Regions from separate parts of the Pararhizobium sp. DWP3-4 genome, predicted to be linked through region 1. Evidence: predicted binding sites of a transcription regulator. Region 1 holds the regulator's gene; each other region holds the start of a gene.
What was found. The regulator PhoB, encoded in region 1, activates phosphate uptake and scavenging genes when phosphate is short. The targets are predictions, from matches to a motif close to TGTCATNNANCTGTCAT.
Positions count from the first base shown of each region.

Region 1 (4,210 bases):
TCAGAAGCAGCAGTTGAAAAGGCGCTGGACCAGAAAATGAACACTGTTCCCTTCAAGATGATCGGAAAGGACGTTTCGGTTTATTACGGCGAGAAGCGTGCGCTTTTCGATGTGAACCTCAATGTTCGCGAAAACACCGTCACCGCGCTGATCGGCCCGTCGGGCTGCGGCAAGTCGACATTCCTGCGGACGCTCAACCGCATGAACGACACCATCGACAGCTGCCGCGTTACCGGCAAGATCACCCTCGATGACGGCGACATCTACGACCCGAGCATCGACGTGGTGGAACTTCGTGCCCGCGTCGGCATGGTCTTCCAGAAGCCCAACCCGTTCCCGAAGTCGATCTATGAAAACGTCACCTACGGTCCGAAGATCCACGGTCTCGCCCGCACCAAGGCCGAACTCGATCAGATCGTCGAGTCAAGCCTGCAGAAGGCCGGCCTCTGGAACGAGGTGAAGGATCGCCTGCATGAATCCGGCACCGGCCTTTCCGGTGGTCAGCAGCAGCGTCTGTGCATTGCCCGCGCCGTTGCCGTCAGCCCGGAAGTCATCCTGATGGACGAGCCGTGCTCGGCGCTGGATCCGATCGCGACCGCCAAGGTCGAGGAACTGATCCATGAACTGCGCACGAACTACACGATTGTCATCGTCACGCACTCGATGCAGCAGGCCGCCCGCGTTTCGCAGCGCACCGCCATGTTCCACCTCGGCAATCTCGTCGAGGAAAACGACACCGACAAGATGTTCACCAATCCGGACGACCAGCGGACCCAGGACTACATCATGGGCCGCTTCGGCTGAGGACTTAGCTTGCCACCCTGTCATGAGGGCAGGGTGGTGGCCTTCCAACCCGGATTGTGATCGCAAGGAAAAACAATCATGTCTACGCACATTGCTTCCGTCTACGACGAAGATCTGAAGTACCTGACCCGGCGTATCTCCGAGATGGGCGGCCTGGCCGAACAGATGGTGGCCGAATCCGTGCGCGCGCTGGTCAATTCCGACTTGGCGCTTGCCCAGAAGGTCATTTCCGACGACGCCATTCTCGATGAGGCCGAGCGCCAGATCGGCGAAAAAGCAATCGTCACCATCGCCAAGCGCCAGCCGATGGCTGCCGACCTGCGCGAAATCATGGGATCGATCCGCATTGCCGCCGATCTCGAGCGGGTCGGCGATCTCGGCAAGAACAACGCCAAGCGGGTCATCGCCGTATCGACCGCCAGCCTGCCGCGTCAGCTGGCCCGCGGCCTCGAGCATCTGGCCGAGCTTGCGCTCGTTCAGCTCAAGGAAGTGCTCGACGTCTATGCGTCGCGTTCGCCGGAAAAGGCCAACAGCATCCGCGAACGCGACAACGAGATCGATGCGATCTACACGTCGCTTTTCCGTGAACTGTTGACCTACATGATGGAAGATCCGCGCAACATCACGCCTTGCACGCATCTCTTGTTCTGCGCCAAGAACATCGAGCGCATCGGCGACCACGCCACCAACATCGCCGAAACCATCTATTATATGGCGACCGGCGCGCAGCCTGTCGGCGAGCGACCGAAGGACGATACGGCCAACACGGTCGGCGCGATCGGTAACTGATCACGCGATAAAGTAAGTAAATTCTTACGCACTGATTGCGCGAGCGACCGCTGGAGCCGCTCGGCAAGCCTTCGGCCATCCGGCCGGGCGCCAAGGAGCTGAACTGAATGTTGCCAAGAATTGCCGTCGTTGAAGATGAAGAGGCGCTCAGCGTCCTCCTCCGATACAATCTTGAGGCCGAAGGGTTTGAAGTCGATACGATCAATCGTGGCGACGAGGCGGAAATGCGCCTGCAGGAACGCCTTCCCGATCTCCTGATCCTCGATTGGATGCTGCCGGGGGTTTCCGGCATCGAACTGTGCCGCCGGCTGCGCCAGCGCTCCGAGACAGAGCGCCTGCCGATCATTATGCTGACGGCACGCGGCGAGGAAAGCGAACGTGTTCGCGGGCTCGCCACCGGCGCCGACGACTATGTGGTCAAGCCGTTCTCGACGCCCGAACTGATGGCGCGGGTCAAAGCGATGCTGCGCCGGGCCAAGCCCGAAGTGCTGTCAACGCTGCTGAAATGCGGCGATATCGAACTCGACCGCGAAACCCATCGCGTCCATCGCAAGACCCGCGAAGTTCGTCTCGGACCGACCGAGTTCCGCCTGCTGGAATTCTTCATGGCCTCGCCCGGCCGTGTCTTTTCGCGCTCGCAGCTTCTGGACGGCGTCTGGGGCCACGACATCTATGTCGATGAGCGCACCGTGGACGTCCATGTCGGACGCCTGCGCAAGGCGCTGAACTTTTCCAACATGCAGGACGTGATCCGCACCGTGCGCGGCGCCGGCTATTCGCTCGAAAGCTGAGCGCCGTACAGGGAAGAACCGTCAGACACTGCCGAGCGGTTCGCCAATCTCTATGGCGTGACCATCCGGATCATAAAGGCGGAAGACCCTCTGCCCCCAGGCTTGCGTCTCGATGGGGTGGATGAGGTTTACATCGCCGGCAATGCGCTCGAAAAGCGCATCCAATTTATCGTGTTCGAAATAGAGCAGGATATTTTGGCGGCCATAGGGCTCGGGAATGACTGACGAATGTCCCCAGATCGTCGTTTCCAGGGATTTGCCGTCATGGATGGCAAATCCCGTTTCAAACATGATGAAATTGCCGAAGTCTCGGCTGATCACCAATCCCAGTATCTCGCAATAGAAAGTCTTCGAGATGCCAATATCCCGCACGAACGGGATGGGATTGACGAAACGCACGGCCGATCCGGCCTCAGCGGGCCCGGCGACGCTCGCCGGACGGCTGGTAGGCAAGCTTGGCGTGGAATGTGCAGTAGGGCGATGTGTCCGGGGAATCGTTGCCGCAGAAGTGGAACTCGTCCTTCATCGGATCGCCGATCGGCCACTTGCAGGTGCGGTCGGTAAGCTCGGTCAGGACCAGGCGGCGCGACATTGGAACGACAACGTTATTGCCGGCCGGTGCTGCTTCCTGATCCTCGCTCGCGCCGATTTCCACTTCTTCCTTCATGACGGTTGCACCGGCGGTGCGGGTCACTGTGCGGGTGGCGGTCATGCGCGACGCTGTGTAAGTCGGTGCACGCGGCGCAGCGGACGGTGCTGGACGTTTTGCACGTGCCGTTGCAGTGCTGCCGCCGGCCTTGGCGCGGCCCGGCAGGCAGAGACGGTGGACCTTGCCGATGACGGCGTTACGGCTGACGCCGCCGAGCTGTGCAGCGATCTGGCTCGCGCTCAAGCCTTCGGCCCACAATTTCTTGAGTTTTTCGACCCGCTCGTCAGTCCAATTCATGGTCTTGTCTCCATTCCCAGCGTTGGTGATGGTCGAATCCTCCACCGAGCCCTGGATGTGATCCGAGGCTGAAACGCGATAACACTTTTGGTGACTAGGTCCGCCGCATGCGTTCTAGTAATTGTTTCTTAACGTAGAGCCCGGGGGACTCTCTGACAAGAGTCCGGGGAATCTCACCGAATCGATTTCTGAGTTTTCCCCAACTTGCTTGCGATGCGTGGCATTTTTGCAAGGGTATCCGGCTAAAAAAATTGCGTCCGTTGTATAGCCGTGAATTGCCGGAAATCATGGGCTTTTGTTGACATCGCAGTGCGAAGTGAAGATAGTGCCCCTGCCGCCGAAAGGCGGCATTTTGATTTTTTGCGGGTTGGTCACAGCCCTGTCGACGACGCCGATTGTACAATTGCCGTGATGGTTTGAGGAGACATGCGCCATGGCCGATGCCACGCCGCTTTATGACACATATGCACGCGCGCCCCTGCGCTTCGAGCGCGGCGAAGGCGTCTGGCTGATCGCCGAGGACGGTACCCGATATCTCGATTTTGCTGGCGGTGTGGCGGTTAATTCGCTGGGGCACGCACATCCGCATCTTGTGTCGGCATTGAAGGAGCAGGCAGACAAGGTCTGGCACCTCTCCAACCTTTATGAAGTTCCCGGCCAGGAAAGCCTCAGCCGCCGGCTGACGGAAGCGACGTTCGCCGACAAGGTGTTTTTCACCAATTCCGGTGCAGAAGCGCTGGAATGCGCCATCAAGACGGCGCGGCGCTATCATTTTTCCAAGGGCCAGCCGGAAAAGTTTCACATCATCACGTTCGAAGGCGCCTTCCACGGCCGCACGCTGGCGACCATCGCCGCCGGTGGGCAGGCAAAGTACTTGGAA
Region 1 covers NZ_JAFCXF010000002.1:745,099-749,308, reverse strand. Annotated here, with positions in the region: gene pstB (phosphate ABC transporter ATP-binding protein PstB) at 1-804, shown strand, start outside; gene phoU (phosphate signaling complex protein PhoU) at 883-1,593, shown strand; gene phoB (phosphate regulon transcriptional regulator PhoB) at 1,701-2,384, shown strand; gene ACP7E6_RS08885 (VOC family protein) at 2,406-2,783, opposite strand; gene ACP7E6_RS08880 (GcrA family cell cycle regulator) at 2,797-3,330, opposite strand; gene ACP7E6_RS08875 (aspartate aminotransferase family protein) at 3,764-4,210, shown strand, end outside.

Region 2 (4,210 bases), on a different contig from region 1:
TGTGCGGCAGCGCCGTTGCGCGTGATGCGCAGGGCATCGACGATTTTCGCCGGCTTTGCGGTTGCGTCGATCGTGAAGATCGTCGGCTGCGAGGCGTAGAACGAATCGTTGACGGCGTAGAGCATGCCCGGCTTGTCCTTGACCGGAGCAAGGCCGGAAAGCGCGCCGAAGCCGATCAGTTCGCCGTCCTTCTCGGTGGAGACGATCTGCGGATAGGCAGCTTCGCCTTCCGCACGCTCATAGATCATGACGTGCGAACGGGCGCCGCCATCTTCGACGAGGTCGGTTTCGTTGGCGGTCACGAACAGGTTGCGGCTCGCAATGGCAACGGCACCTTCAGGGCCGATGCCCGACGGCAGAAGCTGGAGAAGCTCCGGCTCGGCGCCAGTGTCCTTGTAGACGCCGACGACGGACGCACGCTCGGCAAGCACGAACAACAGATTATCGTCGCCGAACTTGGCGGCTTCCAGGCCTTCCGGTTCGACGCCCTTCTTGTTGCGCTTGTCCGGGTAGTGACCAATTTTGGCGATCTCGTGCTCGAAGCCGGCGCCGTTCTCGTAAAGAACCTTGCCAGTCTTGTCGAAGATGGTGAAGCCGCGGGCGCCGCCCTTCCAGTCGCCTTCGTTGGCAACGACGAAGCGGTCGTCGTCCAGCCACTTCACGGCGTCGGGTTCGCGGGCGACATCCTTGATCTCGCCGGTGAACTTCAGTGCACCGTCCTTCTTGGTGTCGATGCCTTCAAGGTTGACGGTACCGGCGGAGAAATGGCTCTTCACGGTGCCGGTCTTGCCGTCGATGATGACGATGTAGTTGTTTTCCTGCAGCGTCAGCGCGATCTCGTCCTGGCCGTTGAAGGCGACGAATTCCGGCTCCGGATCGTCGCCGGCGACATCGGCAAGTCCGGTCAGCGTGACGTGCTTGATCGAGCCGCAATCGACGACGCCATCCTTCAGCGACAGGATCACCAGATCGCCGGCCGGCATCTGCGGGATGTCGCCGTCATTGACCTCTTCGTCGCGCTCGTTTTCGATGGCGATCGCGGCAATCGTCTTGTCCTTGTTGAGGGCGATGGAGTCCGGCTGGCCGCCGAGGTCGCAGGTCGTATCGATCGCCTTGGAAGCGATATCCACCTGCGCCAGGATGCCCGACGGCTTGACGAAGCTTTCGCGCGTGTTGATCGCGACCAGCGCCTTGCCGGCGGCGATGCTCACCGAGGTCGGCTCACCGTCGAAAGCGACGGACCCACCGGCCTTCGGGGACTTGGCATCGGTGATATCGATAAAGCCGATCGCCTTGTTGGGGCTGTCGGAATAGACCAGCGTGTTGCCGTCCTCGCTGGCGGCGATGATTTCGGCCGAGGTGACGGACTTCTTATCAACACCTTCAGGCAAATTGCCGGCGACGGCGAAGGAGGCAATACGATTGAATACGGGTTCTGCGCTGACGGCTGACGCGGTCGAGGCGGCAAGCACGGCAGCGAGTGCTGCGGTGAGCGAAAATGTCTTCACGGGATGTCCCTCCTGATCAATGAATATGGAAGGGGTTTTGAGCGTGCAGTGTAACACCCGCATGACAGCCAAAGCATATTAGAAATCGGTCGCCAACCCGAAGCCAGGCAAAGGCTTCAAACGAAAAGAGGCCCGGGAAAACCCGGGCCTCAAATCAACCTGCTCTCGAACCGTTGGCGTCTTCGCCACGGTGCTGCAGACGAAACATGAAACTTAGTTCACGGCGTCCTTGAGACCCTTGCCGGCCGAGAACTTCGGCACGTTGCGGGCTGGGATATCAACTTCTGCGCCAGTGGACGGGTTACGACCCTTGGATGCTTCGCGGCGGCTGACCGAGAAGTTGCCGAAGCCAACGAGGCGAACGTCGCCGCCGTTCTTCAGTTCTGCCTGGATAACGTCGAAGATTGCATCAACTGCAGAAGATGCATCTGTCTTCGAGAGTCCGGCCTTCTCGGCAACTGCGGACACGAGCTCATTCTTGTTCATGTTTCCACCCCTTTCAATACTGGTTCGAAACGACTCAATTTTCAAGCCGAGGGCAGCATACGCGCCACCCCCGCCTTGGCAAACCCAATCGCTCCGAATCCCATGGAATGCAAGGCTTTGCGAAGGGTTTTACATAAAAAAGACCGGCAAAAATGCCGGTCTTCCACTGTTTCCGCTTCAAATCAGTGCACAACCTGCGGCAGGCACCAGTTCGCGCTCAAGTCAAGTGCCTAGTGGGCAATCAGCGCGCCGGCGTCGTCAGCCGGATCGGTTGCCGCAACAGGCACCGCCTGCTTGGCCGGATCCCACTCGATCGCGACCGGAACCCGCAGCAGTGCATGCTGCAGAACCTCGCCAATATGCGAGACCGGAACGATCTCCATATTGTTCTTCACGTTGTCCGGAATGTCAGCCAGGTCCTTGGCGTTTTCTTCCGGGATCAGCACCTTCTTGATGCCGCCGCGAAGGGCTGCGAGCAGCTTTTCCTTCAGGCCACCGATCGGCAGGACACGGCCGCGCAGGGTGATTTCACCCGTCATCGCCACGTCCTTGTTGACGGCAATACCAGTCATGATCGACACGATTGCCGTTGCCATGGCCACACCTGCGGACGGACCGTCCTTCGGTGTCGCGCCTTCCGGCACGTGCACATGGATATCGCTCTTGTCGAACAAGGGCGGCTCGATGCCGAAGTCGATCGCGCGGGAGCGGACGTAGGATGCCGCAGCCGAAATCGATTCCTTCATCACGTCGCGCAGGTTGCCTGTCACCGTCATGCGGCCCTTGCCGGGCATCATGACGCCTTCGATGGTCAGAAGCTCGCCGCCGACTTCCGTCCAGGCGAGACCGGTGACGACACCGACTTGGTCGGTGCGCTCGGCTTCGCCGTGGCGATAGCGTGGAACACCAAGATAGTCGTTGATGTTCTCGGCTGTCACTTCAACCTTGTCGGTGCGACCCTTGAGGATTTCCGTGACGGCCTTGCGGGCAACCTTCATCAGCTCGCGCTCAAGGCTACGCACACCGGCTTCGCGGGTATAGGTCTGGATGATCGCCGACAAGGCACCGTCGGTGATCGAGAACTCTTTCGACTGAAGCGCGTGGTCGGCAATCGCCTTCGGCAACAGGTGCCGCTTGGCGATTTCCAGCTTTTCTTCTTCCGTGTAGCCGGCGATACGGATCACTTCCATGCGGTCCATCAACGGGGCCGGGATATTGAGCGTGTTCGCCGTGGTGATGAACATCACGTTCGAAAGGTCGTACTCGACCTCCAGATAGTGGTCCATGAACGTCGAGTTCTGTTCCGGATCCAGCACCTCCAGGAGAGCCGACGACGGATCGCCGCGGAAATCCTGGCCCATCTTGTCGATTTCATCGAGCAGGAAGAGCGGGTTGGACTTCTTTGCCTTCTTCATCGACTGGATGACCTTGCCGGGCATCGAGCCGATATAGGTGCGGCGGTGACCGCGGATTTCCGCTTCATCACGAACGCCGCCAAGTGCCATGCGGATATATTCGCGGCCGGTCGCCTTGGCGATCGACTTGGCAAGCGAGGTCTTGCCGACGCCCGGAGGACCGACGAGGCACAGGATCGGCCCCTTGATCTTCTGCGAACGCGCCTGGACCGCCAGATACTCGATAATCCGTTCCTTGACCTTGTCGAGGCCGAAATGATCCAGTTCCAGCACCTTTTCGGCGTGGTTGAGATCGGTCTTGACCTTCGACTTCTTCGACCACGGAATACCGAGCAGCCAATCCAGATAATTGCGCACGACGGTGGCTTCCGCCGACATCGGGCTCATCTGGCGTAGCTTCTTGACTTCCGCATCGGCCTTTTCACGGGCTTCCTTGGACAGCTTGGTCTTGGTGATGCGGTCTTCCAGCTCGGCCATCTCGTCGCGGCCTTCCTCGCCGTCGCCAAGCTCCTTCTGGATCGCCTTCATCTGTTCGTTCAGGTAATATTCGCGCTGGGTCTTTTCCATCTGGCGTTTCACACGCGAACGGATGCGCTTTTCGACCTGCAGAACCGAAATCTCGCCTTCCATGAAGCCGAGCGCCTTTTCAAGACGCAGCTTGACGCTGGTCGTCTCAAGCATTTCCTGCTTTTCGACGATCTTGATGGAGAGATGCGATGCAACGGTATCGGCGAGCTTCGAATAGTCTTCGATCTGGCTGGCAGCGCCGACGACTTCCGGGGAAATCTTCTTGTTGAGCTT
Region 2 covers NZ_JAFCXF010000004.1:33,282-37,491, reverse strand. Annotated here, with positions in the region: gene ACP7E6_RS11865 (esterase-like activity of phytase family protein) at 1-1,508, opposite strand, end outside; gene hupB (DNA-binding protein HupB) at 1,722-1,994, opposite strand; gene lon (endopeptidase La) at 2,225-4,210, opposite strand, start outside.
Region 2: the regulator PhoB is predicted to act here: its motif matches at 1,559-1,575, upstream of ACP7E6_RS11865 (esterase-like activity of phytase family protein).

Region 3 (4,210 bases), on a different contig from region 1:
GATAGCCGGTCAGCCGCTCGGCCTCGGCCGGTTTCATCATATTGGCCGATTTGCCCTGAAACGCCGCCGCCAGCTTCTTCATGCTGACTTCGCGATCGGATGGCACGACGACGCAGACCGGCTTGCCATCGACCTCTGCCATCAGCGTCTTCAACACGCGGTGCGGCGCCTCGCCCAGCGCCTCGGCCGCCGCCATGCCGATCCGGTCGGCCGACGGGTCGTAGTCATAGGTGTGGACGGTGAAGGGGGCTGCGGCCTTTGTCAGCGCAAGCGTCGCGCGGGTGCTTTTCGACATGGTCTATCCCTGGAAAAGGCCGCCATAGATTTCCGGCTTGAAGCCGGCAGTCAGCGTGCCGTCATGGTCGAGCACCGGGCGTTTGATCATCGACGGCTGGGCGAGCATCAGGGCGATCGCCTTGTCTTCGTTGAGGTCCTGCTTGTCGGTATCCGGAAGCGCGCGAAACGTCGTGCCGGCGCGGTTCAATACCGTTTCCCAGCCAAGCGCCGCCGTCCAGCGCTGCAGCACTTCGCGCGACACGCCGGAGGCCTTGTAGTCGTGGAAATCATAGGCGATCCCCTGGCCTTCCAGCCAGGTCCGCGCCTTCTTCATCGTGTCGCAATTCTTGATGCCGTAAATGGTCACGCTCATGCTCAATCCCTTTTTACCGGTATGCGGGATAGCATGAAGATATCCGGCTGAGAATGCCGGACGGCGTCTATCAGCGCTCCAGCATGTCGATCAGCTGCGGCAGGCCGGCGACGGTTTCGATGACGTGATCGGCACCGGCGGCCTTGAGCTTGGCACCGATCTTTTCATGAAGGGCAGCGCGTTCGTTCGGCGAAAGAGCGGCAAGCTCCGGCAGTGTCAGGCCTGCCTCGTTGCCCGAGAGCGTCAGTCCGACCGTGACGCAGCCGGCGGCCACGCCCTCAGCAATCCCAGGCTCGGTATCGTCGACCTTGATCACCGCGCCGGCCGGATAGACCATCAGGTCGAGGAAGCACTTGTACATGCCGATCGGCGTCGGGCGGCCAAGCGGCAGGTCATCAGCGCAGATCAGGTTTTCGGGCGCAAAGCCCTGTTCGGCCGCAAGCGGCAGCACCCGCTCCATGATCGAGCGCGTATAGCCGGTAGTCGATCCGATCTTCATGCCCTTGGCGCGCAGGTAGGCAACCGTTTCGAGTGTGCCGGGAACAAGCGTGCAATAGTCGCCGACCACCTCTTCGTTCAACGGCACGAACAGGTCATAGACCCTGTCGATGGCGCTTTCATCGGGTGCTGCCTCTTGCGCGGATGTCCAGCCCGCCGCGATATGCGGCTCGGACAGCATGGCGCTGATATGGGCGCGCTTCGGCAGCCCCATCGGTTTGCGGGCATCGGCGATGGTCACATGGACGCCGAATTTGGCAAAGGTTTCGACAAAGGCGCCCATCGGTGCGAAGGAGCCGAAATCGATGACCGTGCCGGCCCAATCGAATATGACGGCCTTGAACTTGCTCATGCGGCACTCCCATAGAGTTCATTGATGGTTTCCTCGCCGATGCCGAACGCCGTCGAGGCGCCGCATCCGGCGGTGACGACGACAATGCGGGTGCTATCGGAAGGCTTGTCGGTAAAGCGCCAGCGGTCCGGCGCCGAGGCATAGGTTCCGATCCAGCGCTCGGAAATCACGCGTCCCGGCAGATCGAGCACCCGGTCGAATTCACCGAGGATCAGGGCATCGACCGCGTCGGAGGCAAAGGGATCGGGCGTAGCGGCGTAATGATGACTGTCGCCGACGACCAGCGAGCCATCGGCCGACTGGGTGACGATCAGGTGGATGCCGTTGTCGCGCTCCGCCCTCAGGTCGGCATCGAGGCGCTTTTTCAGCAGCTCCGCCTCGGGCAGGTCGGCATAGCCGAGATAGCGGCCGAGCCCGAGATCGGACATCACGGCCGTCTTGAAACGGACCGGCTGGCGCGGCCGCACGCGCAGCATCTGCAGCTTGCAGCGGGTGACATTGTAGGCAGCAATGCGCTCGGCAAAAAGGCCGGTGAAATCGTCGCCTGGGCAAACGACCACCGTTTCGGCCTCGATCACGCCATCCGCCGTTTCCACGCGCGGCGGTTCGACCGCAGTAACGGTGGTGCTGCGCAGGAAGATGATGCCGAGCCGCTCTTCGAGAAATTGCGCTAGCAGCGGGATCGCCGTGCGGGATTCGACGCGGATTTCGTGTGGGCTATAGAGCGAGACGCGAGCAGCGTCGGTGCGCAGGCAGGCAATATGCTCTTGCGCCTGGCGCGCCGTCAGCCTTGCGCAGCCCTCTGCCATGTCTGTGCGCAGGAAAGCATCGATCACCGCTTCGGATTCATCGAACCGGGAGGCGAGCACCATGCCGCGCTGAACGACGGCGATGCCGGCCTTGTCGACGGTCTCTGCCCAGATATCCCGCGCCCGCCGCGCCATGGTCCAGCAATCGCCGGCCCCTTGGCCTGTGACGGTGACGAAACCGAAATTGCGCACCGAAGCGCCATTTGCCTGCGCATCGCGGTCGATGACGATAACCCTCTTGCCGCGTTTCGCCGCCGCATAGGCATGGGCGAGGCCGACGATACCGGCACCGACAACGGCGAGATCATAGATGGGCATGCGTTCTCTCCCTGCGTGCCTGCGACGGGTCAGTCGGGTTGGCTCGCGGCTAAAGAACGCAATTCCATAAAAGGATTATGACAACCGCCGGCAGGGCGGCGATTATCCACTTCATTCACGCCTCAAACCCGGACGGATTTTCCGAAGCGCGCCCCGAGGACAAAGACGGTGACTCAGGCTTCCAGCGCACCGGGCTTGCGCACCGCCTTGGTGGGCTCGTCGCAGGCGATCTTCATCAGGTTGTCGCGGCGGCGGGCAAAACGTTGCGAGGTGCGTGTCGCGATCAGGCCGGCCTGAGGGGCGTGGATATCAATCGCACCGCCTTCCATGCCCGGTGCGGTAATGATCGTCGCCAGGAGATCGCCGGCAGCGACGGTTTCGCCGATGGTGCGATGGAACAGCACGGCACCAGCCTGCGGGGCGCGGATCATTTCGATATTGTCGAGCGGTGTGACCTTGCCCTTGTAAGGCTGAAGGGCGGCGACGGTGCCGCGGACAGCACCGCGTGCGGCCAGAAAGCGCCACAAACCGTCGGCATCCTTGTGGGCCATGTCCGGATAGACGTCGCGCGTGCCGCGCAGCTCGACCGTGACGGCGAGGCGGCCGGGCAGCCGTTTTGCCTTTTCGGCAGTCTCGTGCTTCCAGGCATAGCCGACAGCTTCCTCGAAGGCGCTGCTTTCGCCGTCAGCCAGAAACACGGCCCCCATATCGAGCGCCGATGCCAGATCGGCGGCCTCCGGCCAGAAGGCTTCGTCGACATAGGTATATTGCACCGATTCATCGTCGCAATGCAGATCGAGCATCAGATCGGCCCCCAGCGCCATATGCAGCAGCTGCCGCTTCAGCTGTTCGACTGCCGGATAGTGCTCCAGATCCTCGACCAGCGTCTGGCGTTCGGACAGCGGGATCAGCGGGAACTCGCGGTTGAAATTGGTGCGCGAGCCGAGGTCGAAACGGCCCTGCAGATCGCCGAAATGCGATTGCGCCGTGCCGATCGGATTGGCCTGCGGAACGATGGTGATATCGCTGAGGATCGTACCGTCGGCATCGGCCTGACGCAGCTTTTCGCACAGGAAATGCAGGAGTGCTGTGCCCGGAAGTTCATTGGCATGCAATGCCGCCTGGATATAGATTTTCGGCGCCTTGGCGTCGCTGCCGTTGAACCGGATGATCGGAAGCCGCCATTCGACACCCGGTGTGTCACCCTTGATGACGATTTCAGAAATGTCCATGACCATCCTCCCTTTTGCAATTTCAGGGGCTTATGCGGGTTCCGGCCGATGGGCGCAAGATGCCAAAACTTGCAGCTTGCCCAGGATCGCGCATTGCCGAGACAGCAATGGTAAGCGTCAATCGGCGCGTGGATGACCACGCGCCGATTGACTTCAAGAAGGTTCGCGGTGACAGAAAATCACTTCTTGTCGAGGAAGGACCGGATTGCAGCAACCGTCGCCTCCGGTTGTTCTTCCATCAGCCAGTGACCGGATGCCGGGATCACCACTCCGGTGACATTGTCGGCCGCAGCACTGGCAACCACAGCCATGGTCTGCCCGAAAGACTTTTCGCCGCCGATCGCAAGGACCG
Region 3 covers NZ_JAFCXF010000006.1:390,163-394,372, reverse strand. Annotated here, with positions in the region: gene ybaK (Cys-tRNA(Pro) deacylase) at 1-295, opposite strand, end outside; gene ACP7E6_RS18115 (ArsC family reductase) at 299-649, opposite strand; gene phnX (phosphonoacetaldehyde hydrolase) at 720-1,499, opposite strand; gene ACP7E6_RS18105 (TIGR03364 family FAD-dependent oxidoreductase) at 1,496-2,626, opposite strand; gene ACP7E6_RS18100 (M14 family zinc carboxypeptidase) at 2,800-3,858, opposite strand; gene ACP7E6_RS18095 (alpha/beta fold hydrolase) at 4,038-4,210, opposite strand, start outside.
Region 3: the regulator PhoB is predicted to act here: its motif matches at 2,693-2,709, upstream of ACP7E6_RS18105 (TIGR03364 family FAD-dependent oxidoreductase).

Region 4 (4,210 bases), on a different contig from region 1:
ACCTGTCTGTTCCGCTGCAACTGGTGGAAGAACAGGTCAAGCGCAACACCGACCTTTTCCATCAGGCCATGCAGATGTTTTCGCCCTTCATGGCGGCAACGCCCGCGGCCAAGGAACCGCGCAAGGCGGAAGCCAAGGACATCGATGAACTGAAGGAACAGCTGCGCGCCCTGCAGACCAAGCTGGAAAATCTCGGCTGACAAGCCTTCGTGCCGCGCTGTCGTCTTGAACGGCCTGCGGCACCCTTCCAGGGCTCCGTCAGAGCCCGATGGAAACATCCCGCCCGGCCGTGCGCATCGACACGGAAAAGCCGGCGATGACGTCGATGAAGCAGATCGTCATCAGGATGAAGAAGACGTGGGTCGCGGCATTGGCGACCAGCAGGAACTCCACCAAGAAGACGATGAACAGAACCATCGACAAAAGGTGATCCATCAGCGCCTTGGAGCTGATGCGGGTTGCCTTGAGGATTTCGACGAAAAGCAGCATCAGAGCGATGACGATCATCAAGTCGCCCATGCTCATCGTCCAGACGGCACCGGACAGCATAGTCATCGAGAAAACGGTGTTTTCGAAAACTGCGACACCGCCGCTTCCCAAGACGCCCATCATTCCGAGATTGTAGAGAATGAACGGCAAGATCAGCAATGGAATGGCGGCAATCATCAGCAACGGCTCCCAGTTTCTCGCGCCAGCCTCTCCGGCCGGGCATTGATCGATATGCCTTACGGCGCAGCAAGCGTCAACAAAACGGCTGCGGCTGGCAGATAGCGTAAGGATTTGGGGAAACTATGGTGCGTGTGAAAAGGTACACGCACCGCGCCGCTCGCAACGGACAACAGAAAAAGGGCCGGCGAAAAGCCAGCCCTTCCAATCACAGCCTGACGGCCCGCTGATTAAGCGGAAGCCTTCGGGGTCAGAACCTGACGGCCGCGGTACATGCCTGTCTTCAGGTCGATGTGGTGCGGACGACGCAGTTCGCCGGAGTTCTTGTCTTCGATGTAGGTCGGTGTCTTCAGCGCATCGGCGGAGCGGCGCATGCCACGCTTGGACGGGCTTGTTTTTCTTTTAGGTACAGCCATTTCATACTCCACTTATCGGGCAAAACTCTGTTTCGCAGCCAGTCTGTTGGCCGGGAAAAACAGATGTCAATCTCGGAATTTGTCGGGCTTATACATGCCCAACAGGCGTTTGACCAGTCCCTGCAGGCATTTTTTCGCAAACCCCGGCGAGGAAAAGCATCACGCCTCGTCCTCCGGCACGATCCAGGTTTCCTGGAGAGCAGCCTCCTGCCACTTGCGGAAGGCCGGATGGGTCTTGACCGCATCCATATATTCCAGCGAGCCGGGATTGCGGGTGAGGTCATAAATCTCGAAACGATTGACCACCGGGGCAAACATCGCATCGGCAGCCGTAAAACTGCCGAACAGGAACGGACCGCCGGAGCGGGCCACCGCCTCGCGCCAGATCGTCTCGATCCGCTCGACGTCGTCCATCACACCATCCGGCAGATCGATCGCCCGCTTTTCCCGGCGGATGTTCATCGGGCAGGCATTGCGTAGCGCCCGGAAACCGGACAGCATTTCCATCGAATAGGCCCGCGCCACCGCCCGCTCTGCCGGATCCTTGGGCCAGAGCCCGGAATCGGGGAAAAGTTCGGCGGCATATTCGATGATTGCCAGCGACTGCCAGACACGCACGTCGCCGTGATGCAGGACGGGAACCTGTCCTGTCGGGGAAATATCCTTGAACTTCGGGTTACCGGCCGGAAAATCGAAGGGGATAAGCACCTCCTCAAACGGGATGCCGCAAGCCTCCAGCGCAAGCCAGGGCCGCAACGACCAGGAGGAGTAGTTTTTGTTACCGATATAGAGCGTCAGCTGGGTCATGGCGCATTCCTTACTGTCTTTGGTGAGCATCCGAAGACAATCAGCTCTTCGAAATGGTTCATGTCTTCAAACGAGCAGAAAGCCGGAGGATCGAGATCGACGACGGGCGACCGCGCCTTGAGATAGGCCAGCGTTTCCGCCAGCATCTCCTGCCAGCGCGGCAGCGCCGCGTCAGCGAGCCAATCGATCATATAGGCGAAAGTGATGTGAAACACGTAATCGTCATGGTCCGGATGACGATAGCCAAAAACCCCCGCCAAGGCATCACGCCATTCCCGCAGGCACCGCCGGTCATCAACGCTGTCACCTTCAAGCGTCAGCCCAAGCGGCGTCACCTCGGTAATACGCGCACGGAAGGGCGACGGCGGCGGAAAATTCTTCAGCTTGTCGCGAAAGTGGGCCGTCATCGCATCGATCGGCGTGTCCAGGGGCATATCCGTGGGCCAATAGGGCGGATTGCGACGATATTCTATGATGCCCTGGAAGATGGTCATGTGCAGGCTGGACGCATGCGTGAAGGCGAACTGATCGGCTTCCGGCATCGCCATCAATCGGTCGCGCACCGTCAGGATGGCATCATGCGAAGACGACCCTGCAGCAACATGGGAAACGACGGTGTTGCCAGGCTCGTGCAGAAAGCGGCCTTCAGCATCGTAGCGGATTCCCAAATGCCGTGGCGGGATATTGTTGGCACTTCGCGCAAACGCGATAAGGGATGAATCAATCGGGACCATGGGACAATCGAGCCTTTTCAAGGATAGGAATGAGGCCCGGATGGCAGAGTTTCACAACGCCAGTATGACACCGTTCCCGGAGAGGCTCTAATGAAAAGACCTGATCTCACTCATAAAGGCATTTGATATATTCGCCCGACCGGCTGGCACGGCGCTCGATCAGCGAGGCCAGGCTGCGCAGGCCACGGCCCGGTTTGCCGGCATTGCGCTCGATCGGATTGGGTAGGGATACGGCAAGAAGGGCTGCCTGCCGCCGGGTCAGCTTTGCAGCAGGAACGCCGAAATGGTGTTTTGCTGCCGCCTCTGCTCCGTAGATGCCAGGCCCCCATTCCGCGACGTTGAGATAGAGTTCCATCATCCGCTGCTTGCTCCAGACGAAATCGGCTGCCAGCGCCAAAGGCAATTCCATCCCCTTGCGAATGAAGGAGCGGCCGTTCCACAAAAACAGGTTCTTGGCTGTCTGCATCGGGATCGTCGAGGCGCCCCGGGTCGCTTCACCCTCCAGTGCATCGGTGACGACGCCACGCATCTGCACCCAGTCGACACCGTCGTGAATGCAGAACTGGCCATCCTCCGACATCATCACCGATCGCACCAGATTGGGCGATATATCCTCGAAGGCGACCCATTGGCGGTCATAACCACGGAAAAGCAGCAGATCGCGCAGCATCAGCGTCGAAATCGGATGGATGAAGCTTGGCGCATAAAGGACGATCAGCACGTAAGGCAGGATCGCAATCGCCACCGCGATCAGCAGAATCTTGCGCCAGCGCCGGCGCAGGGCCTGACCCCATCCCCGCGAACGGCTGGAAGACACGTCCTGCTCCTCCCGAGTTTCCGGTACAATGTCCACCCCTGAAACGCCCGCCTGATGATCCATTCAATTTTCATAGAACAAGCGCGGCTAAAATTGAACGGTTTTCTCGGTAACGCACAGCAAGCCGCGCCACCGGACGCCGATATGGTAAAATCCCGTTGCCAGCGGGCGCGCAGTCATGCCAAACAACGCCGCATGAGCGAGACACCCTTCGAAATTCGCCTGAAGAGCAGCGCCACAGAGGTCGAGGCCTGCCTCATCGGTATCCTCCACGAAGAACCGCAGGCAGACGAGATCGCACGGCCGGCATCCCTCATCGCCGCGATGCGCCACGGCCTCCTGAACGGCGGCAAACGCCTGCGCCCCTTTCTGGTCATGGAAAGCACCGCCCTCCTTGGCGGCAACAGGCAAGCGGCCCTGCGTGTCGGTGCAGCGCTTGAGTGCGTGCACAGCTACTCGCTGGTGCATGACGACCTTCCGGCGATGGACGACGATGATCTCAGGCGCGGCCAGCCGACGGTCCATATCGCCCATGGCGAGGCCAATGCGATCCTTGCCGGCGACAGCCTTCTGACGCTCGCCTTCGACGTCATCGCAGCACCGGAAACGCACCTCACTGACCGGCAAAAAACCGAATTGGTGCTCGCTCTTGCGCGCGCCTCCGGCATCGGCGGCATGGCCGGCGGGCAGGCGCTGGATCTGGCTGCCGAAACATCGGCACCGAATGAGGCGGCAATCGTCACGCTGCAGGCAATGAAGACCGGCGCGCT
Region 4 covers NZ_JAFCXF010000007.1:112,375-116,584, forward strand. Annotated here, with positions in the region: gene phaR (polyhydroxyalkanoate synthesis repressor PhaR) at 1-200, shown strand, start outside; gene ACP7E6_RS19000 (hypothetical protein) at 259-666, opposite strand; gene rpmF (50S ribosomal protein L32) at 897-1,082, opposite strand; gene ACP7E6_RS19010 (glutathione S-transferase family protein) at 1,242-1,889, opposite strand; gene ACP7E6_RS19015 (DUF1868 domain-containing protein) at 1,886-2,623, opposite strand; gene mtgA (monofunctional biosynthetic peptidoglycan transglycosylase) at 2,730-3,476, opposite strand; gene ACP7E6_RS19025 (polyprenyl synthetase family protein) at 3,636-4,210, shown strand, end outside.
Region 4: the regulator PhoB is predicted to act here: its motif matches at 2,677-2,693, upstream of ACP7E6_RS19015 (DUF1868 domain-containing protein).